One region of the Paenibacillus wynnii genome, then DNA from elsewhere that is predicted to be linked to it. Evidence: riboswitches for the same ligand, from Rfam matches in the RefSeq annotation. Region 1 holds a riboswitch; the other holds the start of a gene.
The links. Region 1 has a riboswitch for cyclic di-GMP ahead of PWYN_RS28195 (EAL domain-containing protein). Riboswitches for the same ligand answer to the same signal wherever they lie in the genome.

Region 2: linked by a shared signal. The riboswitch ahead of PWYN_RS19790 (DUF6612 family protein) and the one ahead of PWYN_RS28195 (EAL domain-containing protein) in region 1 are both predicted to bind cyclic di-GMP.

What each region holds. Positions count from the first base shown of each region.
Region 1 is NZ_JQCR01000003.1:204,984-212,881, reverse strand. Features, by position in the region: gene PWYN_RS16170 (ATP-dependent DNA helicase) at 1-1,823, opposite strand, end outside; gene PWYN_RS16165 (DUF421 domain-containing protein) at 1,994-2,620, opposite strand; gene PWYN_RS28195 (EAL domain-containing protein) at 2,705-5,278, opposite strand; cyclic di-GMP riboswitch class I at 5,476-5,569, opposite strand; gene PWYN_RS16155 (glycoside hydrolase family 43 protein) at 5,631-6,689, opposite strand; gene PWYN_RS16150 (VOC family protein) at 6,935-7,348, opposite strand; gene PWYN_RS29270 (LPXTG cell wall anchor domain-containing protein) at 7,452-7,898, opposite strand, start outside.
Region 2 is NZ_JQCR01000003.1:946,814-954,711, reverse strand. Features, by position in the region: gene PWYN_RS19810 (serine hydrolase domain-containing protein) at 1-556, opposite strand, end outside; gene PWYN_RS19805 (glycoside hydrolase family 11 protein) at 779-1,858, opposite strand; gene PWYN_RS19800 (nitrous oxide-stimulated promoter family protein) at 2,119-2,460, shown strand; gene PWYN_RS19795 (IS1182 family transposase) at 2,594-4,153, opposite strand; gene PWYN_RS19790 (DUF6612 family protein) at 4,503-5,381, opposite strand; cyclic di-GMP riboswitch class I at 5,492-5,583, opposite strand; gene PWYN_RS28285 (glycoside hydrolase family 76 protein) at 6,144-7,706, opposite strand.

The sequences.
Region 1 (7,898 bases):
AAGCGGCCCATGCCCTGTTTAAGCCGGAGCAGCATGTATGGAAGATCCACATCCTCAAAAGGAGCTGTTGTTTCCGCCCGCTTCGCCATAAAGACAGGGTCAAGCGGAGGATAGGGCAGCGACCAGATAATAACATTAGAAAGTGAGGGACCTGGTATATCCAGACCTTCCCACAAAGTAACCGCACAGAGCACACTATGTTCATCCCGCTGAAAAGCCGAGATCAGATAGCTAATCTCTTGATCGCCTTCATACAGAAAGGTGTACTTACGAAGCTGCGGTCTTTGTCCACATTCCTGCTTGAATTGCTGCAACTCCTCTCGGGTACGGAACAGCACTAAGGCTCTTCCTTCCGACTGCTCGATTAAATTCATGGATATCTCCATTTTTTGAGAAAAGTCCCCAGTAAGCTGCTCTGGCAGATACACCTTCATTTGATTCTCATAATCATACGGTGAATCTACCGAGAAGGAGAGATAATCCTTTACTCCAAGACTATCCTGCAAATAATGAAACGATTTATCGACTGATAATGTGGCAGAAGAGAATATAATTGGCATCTTCTGACTGAACAAGCCTTCCTCAAGCACTTGCTTAACATTACGGGGCATAACAGATAGGGTCATACCGTCACTATCTTCTGACGCCCAGCATATCAATGCACCTGAATCTTCGAACAATTTCAACGCAATCTCCATCATTTCCAGACGTTCTTCCACAATTCGCAGTTGATACTCATCAAGTGTATAGAGCTCACTCTCAAAGACCAGTTCTTCTTCAATTTGCGCAATAATACTACGCATCCGATGCACTTCACGAATCAACAGTGCATTCAGTTCAATGCTCATACGATCTGATCCCGGAATACGACGGCTCTGGCGACGAATCCGATCAAACATAATTTCACTTTGTAGAATGGCTTCATCAATAAGAACAGCGAGCGATTCACGAATTTCATTCTTCAAAAGACGTATCAGCAGTTCTTCAAATACCACATGCTTCATTTTGTAGCCTAAAGCCTTCATTGCCGCCGATTCGAGTAAATGTCCCTCATCAAATACAACCGCACTGTGCTCTGGAAGCAGAGGGATCTGCCCCTCCCGTTTCCGGGCTTCATAGGTCCACACATGCTCCATATAGTAATCATGAGAACAGATAATCAAATCCCCGGATTTCCGGTAATGATCGCGAGATAACGTCTGTCCACATCTTTGGCGCATATCGCAGGTTAAACAGTCCTGAAAGGTATCCCAATTGATCTGGTTCCATTGTTCATCATTTAGATCTGAATAATTCTTACGGTCCCCATATGCATGGAAATGCTGCATCGGCTTATACGAATGGACAAAATCAGGTAATGTATCATACAGTTCCTCAAGCGGCAAACTCTCATCATCACGATTCCGAGCCTGATCCAGCTTCTTCAAGCATAAATATTTATCCGGAGATTTAGCCAGTCTGGCGTCAATAACCATATTCAGGTGCGTTGCAAGCTTCGCAATATCACCCTCCGGCTTCACTAGTTGCTCAATTAAAGACTCGTCTGCGCAGGCGATAATTACCGGCTTTCCGGTATAACGTGCATAACAGATGCTGTACAGTAAATAAACCAGAGTCTTTCCCGTTCCTACTCCGGCCTCGGCAAAAATAGTTGTCTTATCTGCAAAAGCCCGTTCCAGCTGATAGGCCATATATATTTGTTCATCACGGACTTCAAAACCTGCCTCAGGAAGGATTTCATAAAAAACATCCCCAACCCATTCGCCTACTTGCTCTATAAAAGATCTGGTAGGATCATACTCAAAAGGATACCGCTTCGCCACCAAACCTACCTCCAATATTAAATTCCGTTATTTCAAAACTTTATTCTCTCATAAGTTAAAGAAAAATACAAAACTTATTTATTTAATGCGCTATAGCTTAGTGTAGATTCACCCTATAAACAAGGACAGGAGCCTCCCCATAGAGGAAGCTCCTGTCTTTTTTCAGTCTGTTATTGAAGTTCTTCTTCCACAAAGTGCTTCTGCTCTTCATGTATTTCATCAAATAGCGATAGGTTTTCCTTGTTAGTTGAAATGTCTATTTCTGGGGAGCTATTAGTCCGTGAACTTGTCCGAAAATATGAATCAAGAAGTAATGTCATTTGTTGGAATGTGATTGGTTTGGCATGATCCGACAATTCATAACCAATATGTCCATTTGTTTCAATGGTTACTGTCTTTAAGTCCTTTATATGAGTCAACCCATTTTGGCGCAGCTTCATTTCTAGCTGATCTACGGTCAGGCGATGTTTTTTCAATTCTCCAACCTGCAATTCACCATTTTTAATGACAATTACAGAACTACCACGAATAAACTTTTCAATACTATTCGATTTAATTTGCAGAAACTCAACTAAGACTAATATGAATATGAACGTTGTGGCTGCAATAATAGCCATCCAAATACTTTTATTTGCAATAGGTTGAACGATTACCGTCCCAATAGATACCATAATGACTGTAGTTGGAACGGTCATTTGAGAGATAGATTTTCTTCCTGCGAGTCTAAGCAATAACATACCTGCTATTATTAAAACAAACGACTTCCATACTTCGTCCAATATCTCACGAAAATTCATCTCTTATGGTTCTCCTTTAATTGAATATTCGAGATAAGTATTGGACTATGGACCGGAAGTTATTCAAGTTCACGATTAAGGCCACTAAGTACTTTTTATATAAACTTGATTACTAAGCTGCTCCGCTTGATTCGCTGGCAGAGGTTTACTGAAGAAATATCCTTGACCCACATTACATTTAAGTTTCACTAAAGAGTGTAATTGCTGTTCATTTTCAATCCCTTCGGCAACTACATTAATCTTCATATGATGTCCCATGTCTACAATAGTCTGTACTATAGCTTCATCCTTAGAGCAGGTTGTAATATCATTTACGAAGCTCTTGTCTATTTTTAGATAATCAATCGGCAGATATTTTAGGTAACTTAGTGAAGAATATCCCGTCCCGAAATCATCGATGGATATTTGGACACCCAGCATCTTTAATTCCTGAAGCAGCATAGAAGTTTCCTGAATATTTTGCATAACTGTTTCGGTCACTTCAATTTCAAGATACTGTGCAGCAAGTCCGGTTTCCCTAAGAATTTCCGATACATTCTGAATTAGATTCTTATCTCTGAACTGCCGAGGCGATATATTCACAGCGATACTTAGTTCTGACATCCCAGCCTCTTGCCATTTTTTCATTTGCTGACAGGCTTCCTGTAATACCCAGTGTCCAATCGGTATAATTAATCCAGTCTCCTCGGCGATGGGTATGAACTCCAGTGGCGGAACCAGTCCTCTCTCCGGATGCAACCAACGAAGCAATGCTTCCCACCCTATAATTTTTCCCGTTGTCAGGTTCACCTTCGGTTGATAATAAATGACGAACTCATGATTTTCTATAGCTTTACGGAGCTCTTTATCTAATTTCAATTTATTGTAATTCTCACCATCCAACAGTGAAGAATAATATTGATAGGTGTTTCCCCCGTGTTTCTTTGATTTGTACATAGCGATATCCGCAAGTCTGATTAATTCATCAGGCTGACATCCATCCGTAGGATATAAGCTGATTCCAATGCTAGGTGATGTGAAATACTCCCCTTTTTTGATAATAAACGGGACAGATAATTCATCAATGATTAACTGAGCAAGTGTGCTTACCTTTTCCGGAGAAGTCTGAGTGATAATTAGACAAAATTCATCGCCCCCCAGGCGGTAGACCATCCCTTTTAATGCTAAATTCCCGGCTAATCTTTCTGCTACCTTTTTTAGAAACAAATCGCCAAAGCCGTGTCCCATGGTATCATTAATCAGTTTAAACCGGTCCAAGTCCAAAAACAGAACGGCCAACAGATTGTTCTTGCGCTCGGCGAGCTTGATTTGTTTGATCAGCTGTTCATGAAATTTTGCACGGTTAGGCAACCCGGTTAATTCATCATAATAGGCCAGATATTTGATTCTCTCTTCAATTTTTTTACGTTGGGTAATATCTTGCGCCACGAGTAAAAATGCCAGCTCTCCATTGTAATGGATTTCAGTTAAAGAGGATTCTACATATATAGTTTTCCCGTCGAGCCGCAGGATAGGAAACACAAACGGTTTGGCGGCTTTTTTCTCCGTACTCACTTGCTTATGACGTGATTTCATGGTCGCATAGTATTCTTGGGGGACAATCTCTAACACCGATTTGCCGATAATCTCTCCAAGAGAGGTAGCACCCAGCATTTCAAATCCAGCTTTATTCAGATAGACAATCTCGCCATTAACCTCCACACTAATAGCATTCGGCGAAATTTCAACGACTTGACGATATCTTTCCTCGCTTTTTCCCAGTTCTTCATTCTTAGTTTTTAATTCTCTCAGCAGATTTCGATTAGCCACAATAATAAAAACTTGGCGCATGATAATTAACAGCGTAACTACAAATAATCCGATTTTAAGCGCATTCACACTTTCATCCCGTACAAATAACATCACAAATAAGAGAACAACGACACCTATGTAAGGTAGTAAATCCAACTCCTTGTCTTCCGTTGAAATCACTTCAGGTTTAGTACAAGTTTGGGCGGAATAGTGCTGAGCTCGGTTGCCGGCAATTCCTATAAGCAGCAGTGGAACAATCCATAGAGGGTCTATGTAGCTGGCCTGCTCATATGTACCAATCATTAGATAATAGATGTGAAGCGAATCCGCTACAATTTGTATAACAAAGCCGGTTAGGATTAAAAAGATAACCCTTTTATGCTCGTTGTAATGCGATTTATAATACAAACTAACCGTTGCAAAGAGAAACCCTAAATCAAATGTTGGATAGGCTATCGTGGTAATCAGCGCAAGTACGGAGTTATTCCCGGATTTCAAAATAGGATTAAGAAGAAATTGCAGGCTGAAGGTTGTTGCTATGGCCATAAATATAATGATATTAAAAAAAGAATGTATCCCGGGCTTTTCTCGGTTGGCGGTTCTTTTATAGATGAGAGCAACCAGAAAAAGTCCATATTGCAGCAGCCAAAAGAAGTCCGCCCAGCTGGGATAAGGGGCAGCCCGATTATATCTCATCTGGTAATAGAGCCAAATACTTTGAGCAATAATGAAGCATACCGTTCCTAATAATAGAAGCAACCAGAAGTGTCTATCTTTGCCGGAAAAACTTAAAAAAGTCTTAACCAGTATAGCGCAGCAGATCCCCGCTCCAGCAATGGAAAAGAGATTAATGCTCAATATCCGCATAAAAAAATCATCCTGATAAATATAGAGACAACCATAAACGGAAAGCATAAAGATCACCGAAAACATACAAAAACGAATCTGCCGCATATAATCTCCACCTCAAATGAATTTATGACTTTGTAGCGTTAGCATGTTGGAGAATATCAAAAAATCCAGCCCGGTTAGGAAGCTGGATTAATCACAATAAATCCGTCCTATGCGACAACCCGGCTATCGTAGCTTCTGATTAACAGAAGCCTTAGACCCGCGGTTTTGCGTCCTCACCTTTCGGCAAGTTTGCCTTTATCGTTTTGACTCTTCGTAAATTCATTCTATTATTAATGTACTCTTTTATCAATCTAATGTTTTAGTATTATTTCTCAACTCCTGGTCGTCCTAAATTCGGTATTCCGTTATCATCCCAGGTGAAGAATTGTGCCCAGGCATGGCGGTTCGCATCAAACAGCGGATCCCCTTGGATATCTTTGTAGGGACGTGCGTGGTAGATCAAAATATCCTTTTTACCGTCAGGCGTTGTAGTAAAACTATTGTGTCCGGGGCCGTATCTGCCGGTTTCAGGATTACTGAAGAAGATAGGTGCCTCTGATTTTGTCCAAGATTTTGGATTAAGCAGGTTACTCGAATCAGATGCTGTCAATAACCCCATTGCATAGTTATCATCTGTAGCACTGCCCGAATAGGTTATAAATACCTTGTCCTTATGCTTGATTACCGCTGCCCCTTCATTTACTTTGAAGCCAATTCTCTCCCACGGTTGATCTGGCTTGGATAGTAGAGTCTGCTGGCCTTTTAGAGTCCATGGGTTCTCAAGTTCCGCTATATATAAATTCGAGTTGCCTTCAATATCAAATGCTTTTTGTGCCCAAACCAGATACAAAATGTCATTAAATTCAAAAGTGGTGGCATCTAGAGAAAAAGATTCCCAGTTCGTTTTTAACTGACCCTTTTCGATCCATGTTCCTTCAAGCGGGTTAGCAGCATCATTCTCCAAGACATAAATTCGATGATCAAAGGGGGCATCTTCTCTGGCTGCTGCGAAATAGATATACCACTTCCCCTTATAAAAGTGAATTTCCGGTGCCCAAATATGCTTACTTCCCGGGCCGCTCTCCTGTTTGGTCCATACATCTGCTGTTTCAGCTTGTTCCAACTCATTCAGGGTCTTCGCTCGGCGCAGTTCAATACGGTCATATTCAGGAACAGAACCTGTGAAATAATAATAGCCGTCTGAATGCAAATATACCCAAGGATCAGCGCGCTGCTCCACTATTGGATTCCTAAAGTCAGATTGCCCTGCAGCTACTGAGGCATTGCTATTTAGTGTTGACTTCTTTCCTTCGGATTCCTCCGTGCAGCCCAGCAAAGATAAAATTAATATCAGTAGTAAGCTTTTACTCGCAAAACTTCTCATATAGATCCCCTTTTCCGCCAGTATTCTTAAAAGTAAGCGCTATCAACCCGTTCGTTGTATCTCCTCCATTTCTTTTGCATATATATAAATCGTTTCACACTTACTTAAAACAATTAACACTTTTATGATAAATTCCTTCTTTTTGTTTGTCAATCCAATTCCACAATTTCGGTTAAATAATCAAAGCAAAAAGGAAAGCAGTGAAATTACCGCCTCCCTTTGTAAAAGGTAACCCTTCGAGTTGTTTATTGCGTAGGCATCTTGCTAAGATCCATATACAACACATTCCAACGATGACCATCCAAATCTGCGAAACCCGCTCCGCACATCCAGCCTTGATCTGAGGGTTTGCTGTAGATCGTCCCCCCTGCCTGCTCCACTTTGCTGACCAGCTCATCTACTTCTTCTTTGCAATCTGCACCAATGGAGAACAAGACCTCTGATCCTAGCTGGGTATCTGCAATTTTGATACTTGTATATTTTTCAAATGTAGCTTCCGGAAATAGCATGACAATTACATTCTTTTCCCCAACAACCAAGCTAGCCATTTCATCGTTATTTGCATGGCGTGAATTGAGCGGGAAACCCAAAGCGGAGAAAAACTCTCTTGATTTGTTGACATCTTTCACTGGAAGGTTGATCCAAATATCTTTGGTCATAGTAAATCTCCTTTTTTAACATATTGGTTATTTCCCTTAACTAGGACATGAAAAAAAAGAAGTACAGAGATCTTTACTCTATACTTCTCCAATACCTGGACAATTATTTTCTTCTATTATTCGTCTTCCACTTTAAGCTCAATAGAAATCCTACTGCAATCAGTGCAAATCCCATCATATAGGTATTGATTGGACTAGATTCACCCGTTTGCGGTAAGCTGCCCAGAGGTGTTGGATCTTCCAATACCACCTGTTCTTCATCTATTACTTGTTCTTCAACTTTCACTTGATCAGGAGTATCCGTACCTTCTTCGGTGCCAGGGCCAAGAGGAATTGGGTCTTCAATGACTTCGACTGTTCCAGGACCCTGTGGAACCGGGTCTTCAATGACTTCGACTGTTCCAGGACCCTGTGGAACCGGATCTACAATGACTTCGACTGTTCCAGGACCCTGTGGAACCGGATCTACAATGACTTCGACTGTTCCAGGACCCTGTGGAACCGGATCTACAATGACTTCGACTGTTCCAGGACCTAAAGGAATCTGATC
Region 2 (7,898 bases), 740 kb from region 1:
AATTTGAATTACTATAGCTGAATTGTGTTCCTGGAGTGAATTTAAGAGGTTCTTGTTTAAATGTATTAATGAGCTCATAAGGAGAGGTATATTGTTGAAATAAAGGAGAGGACAAGAGATAGGTCGAGAGATATTCTTGAATTCCGGACGTATGGGATAAGAGATGATGTAAGGTGATTTGATCTCCATTGGGATAATCGGGAATATATCTATTAAGCGTATCCTTCACATTAACTAGACCTTGCTCTTGAAGTTTCATAATACTTAATGAAGTGAATTGTTTTGTCACTGAACCTATTCTAAAACGTGTAGTAGGTGTATTTGGTATTCCTTTTTCAAAATTGGCCATTCCGTACCCTTTGCTTATCCAGATGTCACCTTCTTTAGCCATGAGAATAGAACCATTAAACTTTTTGTCTTTTAGATACTTATCTACCCGCACCTCCATGTCGTTATTTGTTTTCCTTGAAATAATTTCTTTAGATTCCGAGGAGCAAGCAGATAGTATACAAAAAACTAGTGCTATAATAGCAATCCTTTTTATGTGAGTTATCATGAGTAATAACTCCTCCATTCCTTTATTTACTAGAAAATATATTTAATGTTACGTCACAATGTGATATGAGGTTTCATAATGAATGTAAAGAAAAAAAGTCCCAATCCTTTTACAAGGGGGACTTTTGAAATGATTTTTTCTAAACGAAGAATATCTGACTAAATGGGTTGGAGACTGCGTTCAATCAAAACTTAAAAGCATCATTTACCGCATCAGCGTTTTTTAATTGATCTCCAAATAATCAGTGTAAGCATCCCATGTCCCATCATCGGATGTACAAACGAGCTGGATCTCTTGATTTCCGGTTCCGTGGCTTACATTATTCAGGGTGTAGACTGCAGGGCTGCTCCCGCCGAAGTAGAAGGTACCCTTAGTCACTCCGCCGATTTTCAAGTCGACTTTGGCCATGTTGGAGTTATTCGAAGCACCGCGGAGTGAAAAACTATGGGTACCGCTCTCGAAATACTGCGTGTATTTCACCAAATCATTGTTGGCGTATAAAGCGACTCCTGAGAACGGAGAGCTTATATTCCCGGTGTATTGACCGCCCTTGGTCATACTCTCGGTTTCCGTTTTCGCACCTGTACTTGGTGTAGGAGTTGGATTCGTACTACCGCCACCGATAGTAAGTGTATGACTAGTCACATTAGCACTACCACTACTCTGATAGCCCTCTACCGTAAGCGCGACCTCATACATCTTACCCATTGGCATTCCCAAGCTCTCCCACTTTTTAAAGTGTTCGCTAACAGATATGGTTCCGCTCGTGCGTTGCGACGTCCGGACACTCCAATACTGCTTAAAAGTTGCATTACCTATTATCGAAGGTTGGTTGGTTCGAGTGGTCTCATATATGTCATATGTGCCTCCGTCTACGCTAATAGTACCCTTTTTCGTACCGGTCGGACGATAGGTGCCCCAGCTATCGACAATGTAATACTCTACGAGCGGGTCCTTCGTCCATCCATAAACACACAAATAGGAATTGCCGCCCGGATTGAAGCTTGCACTGTAATTTATTGATATATTTCCGAGTTGTGAGTGTGTCTTGGTAGAGTCGAATTTCTTGCCTTTACGGAATAACGCATTCCCGATGTTACTCCACTGGGCACTGAACGTTCCACCACTATTGAGAGTCATACTTGTGGTCCCGGAATCCTTCCATAGCTCATAGTCGTATCCGTCTTGGGTGCCAGTTTGATTGGCGGTGATCGTTGTTGCTGCCTGTACAATTACTGCAGGTATTGTAAGCGCAAAACAAACTAAAATTGCTAAAAATAACCTCTTTCTTCTTTGTTTCATTCGTCATTCCTCCTATGGGTTAAATTGCATCAAGTCTTACTAAGATGCTGTTCAGCCTGTAGCTGACCCATTCCCACTTCCTCCCAAAAATATAAGTGTAAGCGATAACAAAAATTATTTTATCATAGCTTCTTTGATATTTTTTATACAAAATTAAAGCTCATACCCTAAAAAGTTTAGTTCTTTTGTGGATGGAAATAGTTAGATGATATAGTTAATGTATATTGCAATCTTTCAACAATGAAAGGGATCTTTCAAACATGACAATTAAAGTGAAACGGCAGTTAAATGATGGTCCTAAAATTCGAAGAGAAAAAGAAATTGTTGCAAAAATGATTGGCATTTATTGCAAGAAAAAACATCATCAAAAAGCGCTCTGCGAGGAATGTCAGGATTTAAATGATTATGCTACGAATAGACTATCCCTCTGCCCATTCGGTGAGGAGAAAACGGCTTGTGCAAAGTGCTCTATCCATTGTTACAAATTGGATTACCGTCAAAGAATTAAGAGTGTTATGCGTTTCTCAGGTCCATGGATGCTTCTATATCATCCAATTGAGTCCATTAGGCATATCCCTATACCAGGTAAGTTAAGAAAATAGCCTGTGAAGAATGTAAATTCGCCATGGTTAGACATAAAAAAAGGGGCTGTCCCATAAGTAGATTTTTACGAGCGGAGAAAGACCCTCTTCATTTTCAAAATCGCAAAAAGTCAACAGAGCAGCGATTCTCCTGTTATTGGAGGATCGCTGCTCTGCGTCTTTGGTCATTTGCAGCTTGCTTCAGTAGATTGTGGGCAAGGGAAAGCCACCCGACTTCAAGCGTCACTTTTTCCATGCCGCGAAGCAGAAACCGCCGGAAGCCCCGGTTATTCTTCAGTTGTCCAAACACACTTTCTGGTTCTGTCATTCGACGTACAGCCAAAGCATAGCCTTCCTCGCTTTGCAAGATTGCCCGAGCTTGCTTCTGGTACCGCAGTCGTTCCAGACTTACAACCACTTCCCGATTTCCTGTTGCCTTTGTACAGCGTTCCTTCAGCGGGCAACCGTCGCAACTTAAGCTGCGGTAATGACGTTTTCCAATTTCATATCCACTCTCCAAGAGCTCCTTACTTTCCTTGCGGAAATGCAGCGTTTGTCCGGTGGGGCATATCCACGTATCTTTGGCTTTGTCATAGGTCCAGTTCTCAATCTTTCCGACATTCTCTTTCCATGCTTTGCTCTTTTCTTTATGGTAGCTGCCGTATTTCACTACCGCCTGAATCTCTTCCTTTTCCAGATAGGCGTAGTTTTCTTCACTGCCGTAGCCTGCATCCGCAACTAACGTCCCAGGAAGTTTTCCTAGGATCTGCCTTGCCTTTTCCAGGTGCGGCTGTAAACAACGGGTATCGGTAGGTCTTGGGTGTAGGCTGTAGGCCAATATAAATTGGTTTTCGGTTCCAATCTGTACATTGTAACCCGGTTTGAGTTGACCATTCCGCATGTGGTCTTCCTTCATCCGCATGAAGGTCGCGTCCGGGTCGGTCTTGCTAAAGCTGTTCCGGTCGCCAAGCAGTATTTGGTACTGCTCATACTTCAGTAGCCTAGGCAGCAAATCCTTGCGAATCTTCCGAACGGCTTTTTTCAGGGGTTTGTCTTTGGGTTTTTCCAATAGCTGGGCTTCAAGCCTCTGCGCTGCTAGTTCGAGTTTCTCGCTGTTCCACTCAGAAGACTCCCCGAGTTCAAGGAGGTCGTTTCCGTGGTGCTCGCGTTCTTCTTGGTCTTCTGCCGCTTCAATGCTCGCGAACAGGGCGTGTACCTTCTCCTGTAATTTCAATTTGTTCTTGTTGACCGCTTTGCCCCACACAAAGGTGTAGCGATTGGCATTCGCCTCGATTTTGGTTCCGTCCACAAAGTAATGCTCCAGCGAAACGTATTTTTCGTCAGACAAAAACTGAAGCACGGCGGTAAATACCGTTTCAAGGACGTCCTTCATTCGCTGGGAACGGAAGCGATTAAGAGTGCGGAAGTCGGGTCGCTGCCGTCCGGCCAGCCACATAAAGGGAATATTCTCCCGTACCGCTTTGGCAATTTGGCGAGACGAATAGATTTGCTGGGTGTACGCGTAGATAATATCTTTGGTGAGCATTTTAGGGTGGTAGCTGTCGCGGCCGCCGCCAGGATAGGCAGCGTCAAAGATGGTGTCGTCCAGCCGATTGACGGCTGCGTTCACGACACGAACGAGGTGATTTTCCGGGATGTCTTCTTCCAGATCCATTGGCAAGCAAAGTTGGTCCATGGTATATTGAATGTACAAAGAAATCGCTCCTTTTGAATGGTTGGGTGGTACCTCCATTTTACCAAAAGGGCGATTTCTTTTTGTGATTTTAAAGAAGATTGTAGAAACTTTTTCTGCTCAAAGCAGCGGAGAGGACGGACTGATTGCGGAAAAGCGGTAGCGGTCGCCTTGGTCTCCGGATTTTTACCGCTAAGGGAAATAAATAAAATCTGGAGAGCACAGCGATTGGAGCAACGGTCCGTTCGCGGAGCGTCCACACCACGTACACAAGTCAATCCGACTCAAAAACAGCGGGGCGGTCCCAAGCAGCCATTTCATGGCTTATGGGACAGCCCCTTTTAGCTTATCAAATGTATTAGGACTCTTCCTATTCTAACTCGGCGGGTTTTACAACTACTGCCACTTTGTTGTGATTGGAATACTTGGCTTCTATTTTTGTATTGTGTGTATCTTTTTCACCGTCTACAACTAGCGAATAACTCAAATTCACTGTTAGCTTTTCCGTCTGCCAAGTTTTCTTATTGGCGTATAGTTTCCACGTTACACTTTTGGGTTGAATCGTCCCAGAGTCCATAACAATGTCTTGGTCATAGAGTTCGATTAACATCTTTGCTGCCTTAGGTTCGGTTATCGTAAATTGGAGAACCGTCTGTGATCCGACATCGGACACTTTCATAGATTTTTTATAATTTTTGACTGAATCAAGCATAGATGCGGGATCAAATTGACCTTTAGTGTATAGGGCATCCCAATCCAGCTTGTCTGCCAGCACCCAATACTGTGCATCGGGATCAATCGGCTCTTCACCACTTTCACCCGTTACATCATCTTCAGAAACGGTAGTCTCGTCTTCGTTTTGCTCAATTAACATGCTTCCGTCTAACAACTGATAAAATTCTTTATCGTTGGCATATAGATCGAAAGATGATTCTGTTCCAAAATACTTGAGTTCATTAGTACCCGTTGCGGAGAATTTTGGCAGACGGTTAATGTCTATGTCGAGCGTGTTAGAAACAGAAAAACTCATCCCACTTGTTTGTATATCCAGTTTTTTATTCGAATTCAGGTGATAGCTCTTTAAAGTCTTAGATGATGCCGTTAGCTTGCCAATCACTTGATCTACGGTGAGTGGTTTGGCGGAAGCTGCAGACGCAACCTCCGATTGGGACATCCAGCCTGTATTTCCGGTCAACAACATTGCCCCCGCAATTATTCCTGTGCAAACCGCTTTCCAATTCCTCTTCAAAATCATTTCCCCTCTCGTATCTCGCGATCACGTAACGCCGTAGAAAGGCTGAAACCATAAAAAAGCTCCGGACAGACTTAAGTCCATCGGAGCTATCTTTAAGCTACCCCTTTGGCGGCCTGGCAATCATAGCCTTCTATTAGTTGGCTTTAGACCCATGGCTTTGTGTCATCATCTTTCGATGATTTTACCTTTAACGCGGATATTCATTTTTTTTAGTATTAAATTGCAGGACGTTTGTCCCTTTTTTACTTTAACATGGTTGCAATTTCCTGTAAACGATCTTCTTCCGATTCTCAAGACCTACTTTACTGTCATAAATTTCTAATAAAACTCTCCATCATCACCTTGTACACGAGCATTTAATATCATGCAATTTGCTTCATCAAATTTATGACTTCACCATCAGCACCACATCTTCACTTATAGGATCATTCTCACTTAGAATCCAGTGCTCTGTTTTCGTGATATGAACACTAATGAAACTAAAATAAAGGCAACAAACAAGAGAACTTTGTTCTTCGAATCACTAGTTTATCTGCCATTAGTTCACCCTTCGATGTTATATGTAGATCTTTCGGAATAACGTCTTTTTTGGGGATTTCGTAAAAAAGCAAAAACTCATATGCCGTAAGCTGGGGAAAAATCCATCTTAGTGTATTCGAGTAAATCATAGGACTCTCCTGCCTACAAAAAAAGCAGAACGCATTATTACACGCCCTGCTTTTTCACAAATGCTCTTAGGATTGGGTAGAACTAGACTTACAAACCGCTGAGCAAATCAACATTCAGATAATTCGAATTCCCCTTGGAACTGTCGTACCCTAATTGGATGGTATTAGAACCTGCATTTAGAGGTATGGTGACTGTTACAGTACCATAATTTCCCCAACTCGAAGTGGAATTGAAGACCAAGTTGTTAGCGATGAACACGCCATTTACTTTTACATAACGTGAAGCATTGCCAGCGGCCGCAGCATACCGGAACGTGACGGTTTTTGAGCCAGCTGAATTCTGATTGACATAGAAATCAATAGAGGTCCCGTTGGTGTTCCATCCTCCAATGTATCCCCTACCACTAAAGCCCGGATTCGTGCTTTCATTGATCAGGCCACTGCCGCTGACCAACGTTTTTTGCGCATTTTCGGCTTCATACGCTCCGTTACCAGCAATATAACCTGTATACCCATCCGCTGGTACGAGTTGAAGAATAGAAGCGCCTGCTGCGGCAGTTAAACTTTGCACATAGGTAGAGCCCGTTGGACGAAGCCAATCACTACCGATGATATTATCCGAGGTACGGCGGTGGTTCCAAGCTTGTGTTGCATTTTGCTGAAGAAAGTTCAAATACTGAGACTGACCACCCTGCACTCGCAAACGGTTCAAGTTCCGTGCAAAAATCATCTTGAAGCCGCCCGCATCATTTACGCCTTCATACATTAGAGTCTGGGCGGACACCATTTTGTTGATGACATACTGCGCGGCATTATTGGCATCCGTGAGATAAGAGGCGTTACCTGTCGATTGGTAGAGTGAGACTGCTGCTCCGAGAAAAGTTCCGTAATTGTAGGTGAAATCCCAATCTTTTATAATCCCCATGCCAGCACCTTCGATATGGTCGTTGATCTTGCTGCTAGTCACCAGAGTTGATTTCGTCCAATTGTAGATTTGCGTTGCTTTGGTCAGGTAAGATGTATCATTATAGGCGTTACGCAGTTTGATGGCTGCCATGACCATAGGGGCATTTGTAGCCATATTCTTTTGAGCGTTGCTTGAGATGTTCGGATTGTGCGAGTCTTTTCTCCACCAAATCCCTCCGCCATAAAAGCTTGTATCCCACTCGGCGTAGATCTGGTTGAATAGATAAGAACCACGGTTTAAATACTCCACAGTTCCGGTCAGCTCGTAGGCCCTCAGGCAAGCTAAGGCCCACCAACCCAGATCATCATTGAAAGTGTTAGCCGTCATATCAGGGTATTTTGCATTAAACCCAGTATAGATATCATGTATCATGGTTAGATAAGTTGCACTGCCGGTACGCTCATAGGCGTCCATTACCGTTTCCCAGAGCTGCGCTTCCCACCAAAAATCGGTATACAAACCTCCGTTAGGACCGTGGGCATGTTCAGAGTGAATCTGATGATCACTATTAACATAAAAGTATTTGGCAGGAGCATCATAGAATACATTTACAAAAGAAGACATAGCGGTATCCGCATTAGATGACGTAAATGCTTCGGTCTTCTGATTCAGGCTGGGGGTTAACAGTGACAAGCTAAGCAGGCAAGTAAAAGCGAACGCTAAAGGCTTTTTCCAAGTAATCATTCTCATTCCCCTTTCAAATATCTCAGTTACTTCCGCTATTCAATGTGACATTAGGAATCGTTACCGTGTTATAAGAATTCCAACTTCCCGTTCCGTTAAAGACGACATTGCTGCGGACAGACAGTGCAAACGCTTACATAATAATTGGAGGTTTTTAGGTGTTTGCAATAATTTGACCGTTTGCATCACTCC